4 regions of the Aeribacillus sp. FSL K6-3256 genome follow, and region 3 is predicted to be linked to each of the others. Evidence: riboswitches for the same ligand, from Rfam matches in the RefSeq annotation. Region 3 holds a riboswitch; each other region holds the start of a gene.
What was found. Region 3 has a riboswitch for S-adenosylmethionine ahead of metK (methionine adenosyltransferase). Riboswitches for the same ligand answer to the same signal wherever they lie in the genome.
Positions count from the first base shown of each region.

Region 1: it holds a riboswitch for S-adenosylmethionine, as region 3 does, so the genes downstream of both, NSQ84_RS05415 (methionine biosynthesis PLP-dependent protein) here and metK (methionine adenosyltransferase) in region 3, are expected to answer to the same signal.
Region 2: it holds a riboswitch for S-adenosylmethionine, as region 3 does, so the genes downstream of both, NSQ84_RS05060 (bifunctional homocysteine S-methyltransferase/methylenetetrahydrofolate reductase) here and metK (methionine adenosyltransferase) in region 3, are expected to answer to the same signal.
Region 4: it holds a riboswitch for S-adenosylmethionine, as region 3 does, so the genes downstream of both, NSQ84_RS15535 (2,3-diketo-5-methylthiopentyl-1-phosphate enolase) here and metK (methionine adenosyltransferase) in region 3, are expected to answer to the same signal.

Region 1 covers NZ_CP150188.1:1,103,327-1,106,439, reverse strand. The annotation lists gene metC (cystathionine beta-lyase) at 1-161, opposite strand, end outside; gene NSQ84_RS05415 (methionine biosynthesis PLP-dependent protein) at 154-1,269, opposite strand; SAM riboswitch class I at 1,386-1,523, opposite strand; gene NSQ84_RS05410 (aliphatic sulfonate ABC transporter substrate-binding protein) at 2,861-3,113, opposite strand, start outside.
Region 2 covers NZ_CP150188.1:1,035,919-1,039,031, reverse strand. The annotation lists gene NSQ84_RS05070 (HPr family phosphocarrier protein) at 258-536, shown strand; gene NSQ84_RS05065 (YajQ family cyclic di-GMP-binding protein) at 681-1,172, shown strand; SAM riboswitch class I at 1,274-1,395, shown strand; gene NSQ84_RS05060 (bifunctional homocysteine S-methyltransferase/methylenetetrahydrofolate reductase) at 1,504-3,113, shown strand, end outside.
Region 3 covers NZ_CP150188.1:934,163-937,275, reverse strand. The annotation lists gene NSQ84_RS04615 (phosphatase PAP2 family protein) at 1-398, shown strand, start outside; gene metK (methionine adenosyltransferase) at 448-1,653, opposite strand; SAM riboswitch class I at 1,859-2,050, opposite strand; gene pckA (phosphoenolpyruvate carboxykinase (ATP)) at 2,319-3,113, shown strand, end outside.
Region 4 covers NZ_CP150188.1:3,220,476-3,223,588, reverse strand. The annotation lists gene NSQ84_RS15550 (BREX system ATP-binding domain-containing protein) at 1-208, opposite strand, end outside; gene NSQ84_RS15545 (hypothetical protein) at 208-510, opposite strand; gene NSQ84_RS15540 (hypothetical protein) at 588-797, opposite strand; SAM riboswitch class I at 1,162-1,267, shown strand; gene NSQ84_RS15535 (2,3-diketo-5-methylthiopentyl-1-phosphate enolase) at 1,346-2,569, shown strand; gene NSQ84_RS15530 (2-hydroxy-3-keto-5-methylthiopentenyl-1-phosphate phosphatase) at 2,545-3,113, shown strand, end outside.

The DNA.
Region 1 (3,113 bases), 170 kb from region 3:
GGATTTCCTGAACGGCTGTAGTCAAATTCAGGAGATTCATCCAATGTTTGCTGATGAAACGTTGACGCTTGCTGAATCGCCACGCTGACAGCACCAGTTGTCGGGTCAACCTTATGTTTATTATGAATCAATTTTGTTTGAAAGCTCCATTGGTCATGCATTTAGTAAATCCCCTTTCGCAGCTGCTTGCAATGCCTGCTTGAGATCTTCCTTCAAATCCTCCACACTTTCAATCCCTACAGAAAAACGGAGAAGCCGGTTACATACACCGTTTTGAATTCGGATTTCTTCCGGAATGTCCGCATGTGTTTGGGTAGCTGGATACGTTATAAAGCTTTCTACCCCTCCAAGGCTTTCCGCAAAACAGATTAATTTCAGATTCTGCAAAAACGGGTTGACCCATTCTTCTTTTTTCACACGGAAGGAAAGCATTCCGCCTCTGCCAGGATATAATACATCATCAATTTCAGGAAGCTCTTTTAAATATGCCGCCAGCTCCCTTGCATTTTCCTGATGTTTGGCCATTCTCAATGATAAAGTTTTCATTCCTCTAAGCAGCAGCCACGAATCAAAAGGAGATAATACCGCACCAATTGCATTTTGATGCATGGCTAATTTTTCGCAAATTTCTTTCCCTTTTGCACAGACCAGGCCGGCAAGGACATCGTTGTGACCGCCTAAATATTTCGTTGCGCTGTGAATCACGATATGCGCTCCTTCTTCAATCGGACGCTGCAAAACAGGTGTGTAGAACGTATTGTCAACGATCAGCAGCAAATTGTGCTTCCGGACCAATTCCGCCAACGAGGAAATCGATGTTTCCTGCATAAGCGGATTAGTGGGCGTTTCTAGAAAAATCGCTTTAGTATTTTCGTTTATTAATGATTCCGTATATTCGCGAGACGTAAAATCGTCATAGTGGAAGGAAAGACCGTATTTGCGCCACTCTTCTTCAAACAAGCGGTATGTCCCGCCATATAAATCTTTTGAAACGATCAGTTCATCTCCACTTTTAAATAAAGCCATAATCGTCTGAATCGCTGCCATTCCGGAAGAAAATGCAAATCCTTGATCGGCTCCCTCCAATTTGGCTATGGCGTCCTCGACAAGCTCTCTCGTTGGATTTTTTGTCCGAGTGTAATCATAGCCTGTTGATTCACCTATTCCTTTATGCCGGTAGGCTGTGGACAAATAAATGGGGGCGCTTACTGTTCCTGTAAGAGCTTCACTTCGATTTCCTAATTGGGCCAAAACTGTTTCAATATTCATCTTTGACTTTCCTCCTTTTTTAGTTAGTAAAAATGTGCTGCTTTCATTGCCTGTAGAGGAGGCTTTAAAAATAAAACGCCCTCTTCATAAGAAGAAGGCGTTTATTGTTTGGCTCCTTCTTATCTTCCAAGCATATCTTACGGCAAAATGCTTGCTGGATTTAGCACCTTGGTACAAAGGTTATCATGCCGCCGTCCTTGTACCGGTTGCTGAGACTTCTTCGGGCCAGTTCCCTCCGCCTCTCTCGATAAGAATTCCGATATGAACTTTTGATAGGTATAACTTTACCTCAGTTTTAAAAAAAATTCAAGACGTTTCCTGCCAACAATTCCGATAACTTTGATTTATTTTCAGTAAAACTAAAGAAAAATAAGAACATTCTTTAAATAATCCGTCGATTCTTGAAATGTTTTTTTGCGAAAGCCAAAAGGGAAATTTTTTTGTATGGATCACCTTTGATCCTCCATCATTTCAATGAAAGTGGTTTTATTTTCCCCTGAGGCTTCCCAAATTTTAATAGATTTTAAAATATAAATATCCAATTCGGAAGCTGTCGTATTTGGAGAAAAATTGTGAACGAGGTGATCTTCTTTAGAGGAATTGGAAAATTTTAAGAGAATTTAATAAACAGTAAATGAAACGATTGAATTGGCAAACTAATCGTTTGATAAATTTTTCGCCAACTTCTGTCAAACGAACCCGTACTCCATAAAGCAGCTGAACAGAAAACGAAGATGCGATATTTGTTTTGCAGGTGAAGCTGGGAAGCAAAAAAGATGAACATAAACGTGCCGTTGGAAAATTTGCTGAACATTCTTTACTGATGCGCCTTCTCTTTTTTATCAATATTATGGAAAGGAAAGACTGTTTATGATGCTGTATATAATCGACAGCATACGAACCAATAATTTTCATGACGAGCAAATGATGGGGCAAATCAAAATTATGTGAGAAAACGCTTTCTAAAAACTAGAACATCATCTAAACAATGTGTACGGAATTTATTATGATTATGAAAGCGACTACAGAGGAGATTATTTATTAAGCATTGCAATTGAAGAAAATAATGGGGAAGCTTTTAATTGAAATCTCGAGGAACATGAAAATAAAGTTTTTCAAGTAGATACAACGGACGAACAAGGCATTTTTAAAACTTGGAGTAAGATTTGGAAGCAAGAAGAAACTGGTTTAAGTAGAGCGTGCTTACACATATGATTTTGAAAAATACGGCCCAAATGGAGAAATTGAAATTCATATAGGCGCTGTCTAATAAGTCGATTTTCCGGCTTATAGACGCCCCTTTAATGTTTTAGAAATGTTGATATATCAATGTTTATAATCTTTCGTTTTCAATGGATTTTGACTTTCTGGACAGCTCCAAACAATGTGAAAAAACGGGAGCTTATTCGAGCGATTTGAATAAAAAGCTCTCACAACAACAGAATCCCAATATACAGGCATAGTCATAAACAACTTTTGGGATAAGCCCTGTTTTAACAACTGCTCCATCTTGAATTTACATCAACAAAATAACCCCCCCTATCCAGAAGCCGCATAATATCAAAAAGCTTCTGTATAGGGGGTTTATTGCTTAATTCAAAAAGCTTGTATCTACAAGACCTTTAAGATCCGGTTTTTCTTTTAAAAATTTCAAGTCATAAGAAGAGTTAGAAAAGTCTTGAAGAACTTTTTCATCCACTTCGGTTGTATAGCGGACACGTTCCCAAGCGCTGTCGATAATTTCTGGGTCAAGCTCTTGATTTGTTATTTCTTTAATCGATTGAATGGCAATATCGCGTGCTTCCTCTTTGTTTTTATTGATGAAGTCGACTGCTTTTTTGTGG
Region 2 (3,113 bases), 100 kb from region 3:
AAAGACGCTTTCTTATCTTGCAGTATGCATCTTTTCTCTAGCTTTTGTTTTCATTTTTGTCTAATAAAACATGGGTGGGGCAATAACTTTCAATTTGATTAGACCATTCATTTCATTAAAAAACAGAGAAATCCAGAACGTTTCCATATTCGAAAGCGGAGGTCATTTTTTATATGTAAGAGGAAATGACAAACATGTGGGAATCTATCCTTTATTAATGTAAGATATTGTAAAATAAGTATACAAGAGGTGGCACAATGAAGAAACATGAAATTTCCGTGTATCTTACAAAAGAGATGGAGCCGGAATATGTCATTTCCCTTGTCCATGAAGCGATTAAATTTAACAGCTACATTTTATTCCAAACAAAAAAGCTCCAATTAAATGCGAAAAGCGTTTTAAGCATGCTCGGTTTTTCCGCCTTTTTAGAAGGTCATGTAGTCATCAGCGCTGAAGGAGAAGATTCGCTCGAAGCAGTAAAAAACTTGCAAGACTTTCTTTCCCCTAAATGTTCTAAAGCGACATCTTTAGCTTAATTGCATTTAAGCAGATATTAATTTCCTTGCCGTTGCTTTAAGTAACGGTTTTTTCATTTAATTTGCGAGGAACCCCTAAAAGAGTTGTTCAACTGAACGACATTCACTATAATGAATGTAAATAACGTTATTGGAGGTAAAAAGTTGGCTAAGGAGAATTCATTTGACATCGTCTCAAAAGTGGATATTGCCGAAGTGAACAATTCCATTCAAATGGCGAAAAAAGAAATTGTAAACAGATATGATTTCAAAGGATCTAAAAGCGATATATCCCTAGAAAAAGATGAGCTTGTGCTAATCTCTGACGATGAATATAAGCTGAATCAACTAAAAGATGTATTAGTAAGCAAAATGATTAAACGCGGTGTCGCAACCAAGAATATTCAGTACGGGAAAATCGAAAAGGCTTCAGGAGGCACTGTCAGACAAAGAGCCAAACTTGTCAACGGAATTGACAAAGAAAACGGGAAAAAGATCAATGCGCTGATCAAAAATACCGGGCTAAAAGTAAAAAGCCAAATTCAAGACGACCAAGTCCGGGTAAGCGGCAAAAGCAAGGACGATTTGCAAAAAGTGATTGCAGCTGTGAAAAGCGCCGACTTGCCGATCGACGTACAATTTATTAATTTTCGCTAGCTTTGCCCTGTTCACAAAATTGAAATTTTATATTGATTATTTTGATAAAATTCGTTAAATTAGGATTAATCCGTTGTTTTAAAATTTCATACGGTAAAGCGTTCTTATCAAGAGAAGCGGAGGGACTGGCCCGATGAACCTTCAGCAACCGGATTACCCAAAAACTTTGGGTACCAAGGTGCTAAATCCAGCGATGCGTAAATTTGCGCTCGGAAGATAAGAAGAAGGGGAAAATGTTCAAGAAAAAGTCTTCTTCTTAGAAGGCTTTTCTTTTTTATATAGGTGTTCGCCTCCTTGCAGGCGCCTATTTCATTTGATTGGAGGACTTTTTATGGGGCTTTTACAAGATTTACAGAATCATATATTAATTGCCGACGGAGCAATGGGGACTCTACTATACTCATTCGGAATAGACAGATGCTTTGATGAGCTAAACGTTTCAAAACCGGAAGAAATAGAACGGATTCATTCAGCCTATTTAGACGCAGGCGCAACTGTTATTCAAACAAATACATACGGCGCCAATCGCATAAAGCTTGCCAGATATGGGCTGGAAGATGATATAAAGATCATCAACCAAAAAGGGGTTGAACTTGCAAAGAGGGCGTTACAAAAAATGGAAAACAAAGGGTATGTCATCGGAACAATCGGCGGCATCCGTTCGTTTCAAAAAAGCGCCTTCACGCTATCTGACATTGCCGAAAATTTTCGTGAGCAGCTTCATGTCCTTTTATCCGAAAACGTAGATGGCATTATTTTAGAAACCTATTACGACTTGGAAGAACTGAAAACCGTTTTGCAAATAGCTAGAAAAGAAACGGATTTGCCCATTATCACAAATGTTTCTTTGCACGAACAAGGCGTCTTTCAAAATGGAACAAGATTGGCAGACGGTTTGAAAATGCTTGAAGAACTTGGTGCAGATATTGTCGGCCTCAATTGCCGTTTAGGCCCTTATCATATGCTGCAATCTCTGGAAGAAGTGCCGCTGTTTGAACATGCCTTTTTATCCGCTTTTCCAAACGGCAGCCTGCCAAGGTATGAAAACGGAAGATTAGTTTATGAATCAGATGAACACTATTTTTATGAAGCGGCTCTTCAATTCCGAAAACAAGGTGTCCGGCTTCTCGGCGGATGCTGCGGAACCGCGCCGAAACATATTCGGGCAATGGCTGAAGCTGTATCAAACCTCCCTCCTGTCACAGAGAAAGAAGTAAAAGAACGAAATGTTCCAATTCATGTTTTACCTATGAAAGAAAGTCAAGAAACTCCTCTCCCAGATATTGCAAAAAACAGACGCTCAGTGATTGTAGAATTGGACCCGCCGAAAACGCTCGGCTTGGAAAAATTTTTAACAGGAGCAAAAGCGTTGAAAAAAGCGGGGATTGATGCAATTACGCTTGCGGATAATTCCCTTGCTACACCAAGAATCAGCAATGTTGCTTGCGCAAATATTGTGAAAAGCCGTTTCCAGCTTCGCCCGCTCGTTCATTTAACATGTCGTGACAGAAATTTAATCGGCATTCAATCCCATTTAATGGGGCTGCATACTCTTGGCCTGCACGATATTTTAGCGGTCACCGGTGACCCGTCCAAAATCGGTGATTTTCCGGGTGCAACCTCTGTCTATGATTTATCATCATTTGATTTAATCAGCTTAATTAAGCAATTTAATGAAGGTTTGTCATACTCCGGAAAATCACTTGGTCAAAAAACAAACTTTACTGTAGCCGCCGCCTTCAATCCGAACGTAAGACATCTTGATCGCGCAGTTCAGAGACTTGAGAAAAAAATCAGCTGCGGAGCCGATTATTTTATTACGCAGCCGCTCTACTCGGAGAAGCTGATCGAAGAAGTATATGAAGCAACAAAACATCTGAATGTTCCGATATATCTCGGGATTATGCCGTTAATAAGCAGCCGCAATGCTGAATTTATTCA
Region 3 (3,113 bases):
TTGCAACATGTTTAATGCTGATGTTATTTTTTAATGAACCTGTAAAAACTGTTGCCTTGGCAAGTTCAGCTGCTCTTTTTTTCAGTCATATTCCGGTTTTCATTGTGAAAAGAATTTATCCACGCAGACGGCCTTATCTTACATTATTTGAAACAAAAGTGTTAGAAAATCCGTTAACTGACCATTCATTTCCTTCTGGACATACGACAGCTGTATTTTCAGTGGCTACACCATTTTTGCTCTTTTTTCCAGCCTTAACATGGATTTTGCTTCCTCTCGCATTCAGTGTGGCACTATCAAGAATTTTTCTTGGCCTACACTACCCTTCAGATGTGCTGGCGGGAATAGTTCTAGGAGCTTCAGCAGGCACCATCTGTTTTGTCGCATTCGGACCGTAAAAGCAAAAAGGTGTCTAATGCATGCATCGCATTGGACACCTTTTTTATTTTACAAATATTGATGAGCTTGTTCGCGCAAAGCTTCCGCTTTATCTGTGCGTTCCCATGGCAAATCTAGATCGTTGCGTCCGAAATGACCGTAAGCAGCTGTCTGTTTGTAAATCGGGCGGCGCAAGTCAAGCATTTTTATAATGCCAGCTGGGCGCAAATCAAAGTTATTGCGAATTAATTCAACTAAAACATCTTCGCTTACTTTGCCAGTACCGAACGTATCAACAGAAATAGAGACAGGTTTCGCTACACCAATTGCATAGGCCAGCTGAACCTCGCATTTGTCTGCAAGTCCGGCTGCGACAATATTTTTCGCTACATAACGAGCCGCATAAGCTGCAGATCGGTCTACCTTCGTCGGATCTTTTCCTGAGAAAGCTCCTCCGCCATGGCGCGCATAGCCTCCGTAAGTATCGACAATGATTTTTCGTCCCGTTAATCCTGCATCTCCTTGTGGTCCGCCAATAACGAAACGTCCGGTAGGGTTGATGAAATATTTTGTTTCTTCATCGATCAGTTCTTTTGGCACAACCGGATCAATTACTTTTTCTTTAATATCCTGCTTAATTTGTTCTAAAGTTGCCTCCGGATGGTGTTGAGTCGATATGACAATTGTGTCAATTCTAACCGGCTGTTCATTTTCATCATATTCTACCGTAACTTGCGTCTTTCCGTCCGGACGCAAATAAGGAATTTCTTCGCTTTTTCTAACTTCTGTAAGCCGGCGTGAAAGCTTATGGGCAATGGAAATCGGGAGAGGCATTAATTCCTTCGTTTCATTGCATGCAAAACCGAACATTAACCCTTGATCTCCAGCGCCAATCGCTTCAATTTCTTCATCAGTCATTTGTCCTTCTCGCGCTTCTAAAGCTTTATCCACCCCTGCAGCAATATCGGGTGATTGCTCATCAATTGATGTTAAAACAGCACAAGTTTCAGCATCAAAACCGTATTTAGCTCTCGTATAGCCGATCTCTTTGACCGTTTCTCGCACAATTTTTGGTATATCCACATACGTGCTTGTCGTAATTTCTCCACTGACTAATACAAGTCCGGTGGTGACAGATGTTTCGCAAGCTACACGTGCGTTCGGATCTTTTTCTAAAATGGCATCTAAAATCGCATCTGAAATTTGGTCGCAAATTTTGTCCGGATGCCCTTCCGTTACGGATTCAGATGTAAACAGACGGCGCTTTTTTGTCATTTACTGCTTCCTCCTCAAACTTAAAATGATGTTTATGGAGTGCTACACTCCTTGACATTGACACGGAACTCATTCCCTCACCACTGTTGTAAACATATCAAAATTTCGTACGATAAGAAAAACTTGGCTAAACGAGATTTCTCTTATACATAGAAAAAACCTTCCCTGCCAGAGGAAAGGTTGTTATAAACATCATTGCCTTTCACTCTTATCGTTCAAGGATATAACCTTGCATCAGGTTAGCACCATTGCTCGTCTATGAATATGGAATTCTTTCGCATCATGTTGTATGTCCATAGAATACCGGGATTTTGAAAGCCATATTCTACTGTCTTCTTTCAACGAGCCGGTTGCTGGGCTTCATAGGGCCTGTCCCTCCGCCAACTCGGGATAAGAGTATCCGTTCAAATGTATATCATACAGGAGCAAAAAAGTACTTGTCAACAATAAATAAAGCTTCTCTGTAATTTTCCAAATCATCTGATATCCATTATTTCAGTATCAGCTGATCAATCATGATTCGTATGATGCCCAAAAATGAAGGCAAAATATATAGTAAAAACATTATTTTCAGAAATCGATAAATAGGATGGATTATTTTTGCGAATGTGTTATACTATTTCTATAAAACCATTTCAAATATGCAAAAAAAGGATGGTATGTATATGAATATTGTAGATGTATCAAATGAATTAGCTTCGTTGATCAGCGGACCAAATGCATATCATAATTTACCAGTCGCACGACTTGTAGAAAAAGTTTTAGCTAGGAAAGAAGGTTTTTTAACAAATACAGGTGCAGTTTCGGTTACAACAGGCAAATATACCGGCCGGTCACCAGAAGATAAATTCATCGTTGAAGAAGATTCTGTCAAGCATTTAATTGATTGGGGACCCGTCAACAAGCCAATTTCATCAGAAGTTTTTGAAAAACTGTACTTAAAAGTCATACAATATTTAAAAAATAGAGATGAAATTTATGTTTTTAACGGATTTGCCGGAGCTGACAAAAAATATCGTCTTCCAATTCAAGTGGTCAATGAATTGGCGTGGCAAAATTTATTTGCTCGCCAACTGTTTATCCGTCCGAAAAGCCAAGACGATTTAAAGGAGCATAAAAATCCGTTTACGATTGTTTCCGCTCCTTCCTTTAAAGCAGATCCAGCTGTGGATGGAACGAACTCAGAAGCATTTATCATTATTTCTTTTGAAAAGAGAATAATCCTGATCGGCGGAACTGAATATGCAGGCGAGATGAAAAAGTCTATCTTTTCCGTCATGAACTTCCTGCTTCCAGAAAGAGATATATTTTCAATGCACTGCTCCGCCAATGTCGGTCAAGAAGGCGATGTCGCGCTCTTTTTCGGTTTATCGGGAACAGGCAAAACAACACTTTCCGCCGATCCAAAACGCCGATTAATTGGTGATGATGAACACGGCTGGTCTTCATCTGGTATTTTT
Region 4 (3,113 bases), 1.5 Mb from region 3:
CTAATACGAATATAAATTCACGTAAAAATGTCCTTGGAAGTACAGTGATTTCCTGTTCAAAGGCAACAGTAAATGATTCAACATATTGCTTAATAAATGTATCATCAATAACTGTCTCTGGTATCCATTTGTGTACCATACCGTGGATTTCCCTAACTTTATATGAAACTTCTATTAATTGTTCAGTTGAGAAACGGTTTAATTTCATCAATGGGGTTGAAAGTACACCACTAACCCTTCCATTTTTTGTGAAGATAAAGGTTTAATTCTAGAATATAAAACATCATGTTCTTTAATTGATCGATCCTCGTTTTTAATTAAATCATCCGTTCCAGTAAATAACATATAACATCCTTTCCTTACATACGATTCACTTATTCCTAGCAATTTAGCTAATTTGTAATTCGAGAAATCAGGATTCAACTCAATTGCTTGTCTAAGTTTTTCTAAGTTCTTATCCGTTTTATTGCGCTGTTCTTTTAAATACTCCTCACGGCTTTTTACGCCCATTTCCCGGCGTTTTTGTTTCCTTCTCCGCTTTTCATTCGCATCTATAATCGTGCTTAAATGGCGTTGTTCGTCCTCTGTTATATCTTATCTAACCATTCAATTAATTTTTTATTGCTGATATTATATCCAGCGCCAGGATACCCTTTTTCTCTAGCTATTCGGTTTGCTTCTTCGTTATTCCGTGCATAATAGGCCTTTTCAGCGCTTCTGGTGGATCTTCTTAAAGGCTCATTAAACTGTAAATTAAACGTTAGCGTTTGTTTTAAGGCTTCTTCTGGATCATTCAAAAAGCAACATAACCAATAACGGTACAAGAAACAAATTGTCTCACGATAACCAGTAACGTTATAATTGCGTAATTCAACCAGTTTTTCTAAGTCTAGTAATCTAGCATGATGCGATCGGAAGACGTTAAAAAGATGTTGTACCTTCTTTTTTCGTCCTCTTTTTTTAGGCTTTCCTGTTTTGGCTCAACCTCAAGTTCCGGAAAATACCTCAAATTGTAAACTGCACCATTAAATAATTGTAGCATGCCATCAGAAAAATGTAAGCGAATTTGAATCGAATATGATGTAAAAAAGTGTTGACAGAGGGGAAGGATAGTGGCATAATCCAAGTAAACGAATAAGAATTATAAAGTTAATAATAAAACTCTTATCAAGAGCAGGTGGAGGGATGAGCCCAATGAAGCCCGGCAACCGACTCATATGATGAGCACGGTGCTAATTCTCCCAACAGAGATGTTGAAAGATAAGAAGTTGTTTTGACAAAAAACCTCTTCTTATTGAAGAGGTTTTATTTATATAAAAAAATCTGAATGAAGAGGATTGAAAAAATGGGTCACGTAACAGCAGTATACCAAATCATTGCGAAACGAGAAGATTTAGAAAAAAAAGCAGAAGGCATTGCTCTTGGATTAACGGTAGGTTCGTGGACTGACCTTCCTCTTTTAGTGCAAGAGCAGTTAAAAAAGCATAAAGGACAAGTGGTTGAGATAAAAGAAACAGGCGAGGATCCATCCTCCGGCAAAACGATTGCACAGCTTCACATTCGCTTTCCGGGAGAAAACTTTTCTAAAGACATTCCTGCCATCTTAACGACAACTTTTGGAAAATTATCACTAGATGGAGAAATAAAATTACTAGATTTGCAGTTTGACGATGAGATCTTTCGGTATTTTCCAGGTCCTCGATTTGGAATTCAGGGGTTACGAGAAAAACTTGGCGTTTACGACAGACCGTTAGTGATGAGCATCTTTAAAGGTGTAATTGGACGTGATATGGATTACCTTCTTGCCCAATTGCGGGAGCAGGCTCTCGGGGGCGTCGACTTAGTAAAGGATGACGAAATACTTTTTGAAAATTCGCTCACATCATTTGAAACAAGAATAAAGGAAGGCAAAAAAGTTCTTGATAACGTGTATCAAGAAAAAGGGCACCGAACTTTGTATGCGGTCAATTTGACGGGAAAAACATTTGAATTGAAAGATAAGGCAAGAAAAGCAAAAGAATTAGGTGCCGATATTTTGCTATTTAATGTTTTTACATATGGCCTCGATGTGCTGCAAGCATTAAGGGAAGATGATGAAATCGCCCTCCCAATTATGGCTCATCCGGCGTTTAGCGGATCGTTTACTTCATCCGAAAAATATGGGCTCTCTCATTCCTTATTGCTTGGAAAATTGATAAGAATTGCTGGAGCAGATTTTTCGTTGTTCCCTTCACCATATGGCAGCGTTGCATTGGAGCGTGACAAAGTTTTAAAAGTGAAAGAAGAATTGGTGAAGGAATCAGTTTTAAAACCAGTTTTTCCTGTTCCATCTGCTGGCATTCACCCGGGTCTTGTTCCCATTTTAATTCATGATTTTGGAAAAGATTGTGTCATTAATGCAGGAGGCGGTGTTCACGGTCACCCGCAAGGTGCTAAAGGCGGAGGAAAAGCTTTCCGTCAGGCAGTTGACGCTGTTTCCCGGGGTGTTCCCCTTAATGAAGCAGCTGAAGACATAGAATTACAAGAAGCAATTCGGCTCTGGGGATGGAAGGAGGCACCGTCCAATTGAAGCCAGTAATATTTTGTGATTTTGATGGAACGGTGACAAAAAAAGATAACATCGTTAGCATCATGAAGCGTTTCGCTCCAAAAGAGTGGGAGCAATTGAAGGATGGCGTCCTTTCCCAGTCGATTAGTATTCAGGAAGGAGTCGGCAAGATGTTTGCACTTCTTCCATCTTCTTTAAAGGGTGACATCATTCACTATATTTTAGAAACTGCAGAAATAAGGGAAGGATTTCGCGACTTTGTTCATTATGCGAAAAACATGAACATTCCTTTATACATTGTCAGCGGCGGAATCGATTTTTTTATTAAACCGCTGTTGCAGCCTTTTGATTCTATTACCGCACTGTTTTGCAATAAAGCGGATTTTAGCGGAGAAACGATCACCATTCATTGGCCTTATACGTGTGATGAAAAGTGTCCCAACCAAAATTGTGGGTGCTGCAAACCGACAATTATTCGGCAAATTGCAAATGCTGACACTCATTCCATCATCATCGGGGATTCCGTCACAGATTTAGAAGCCGCGAAGATTGCAGATACAGTTAT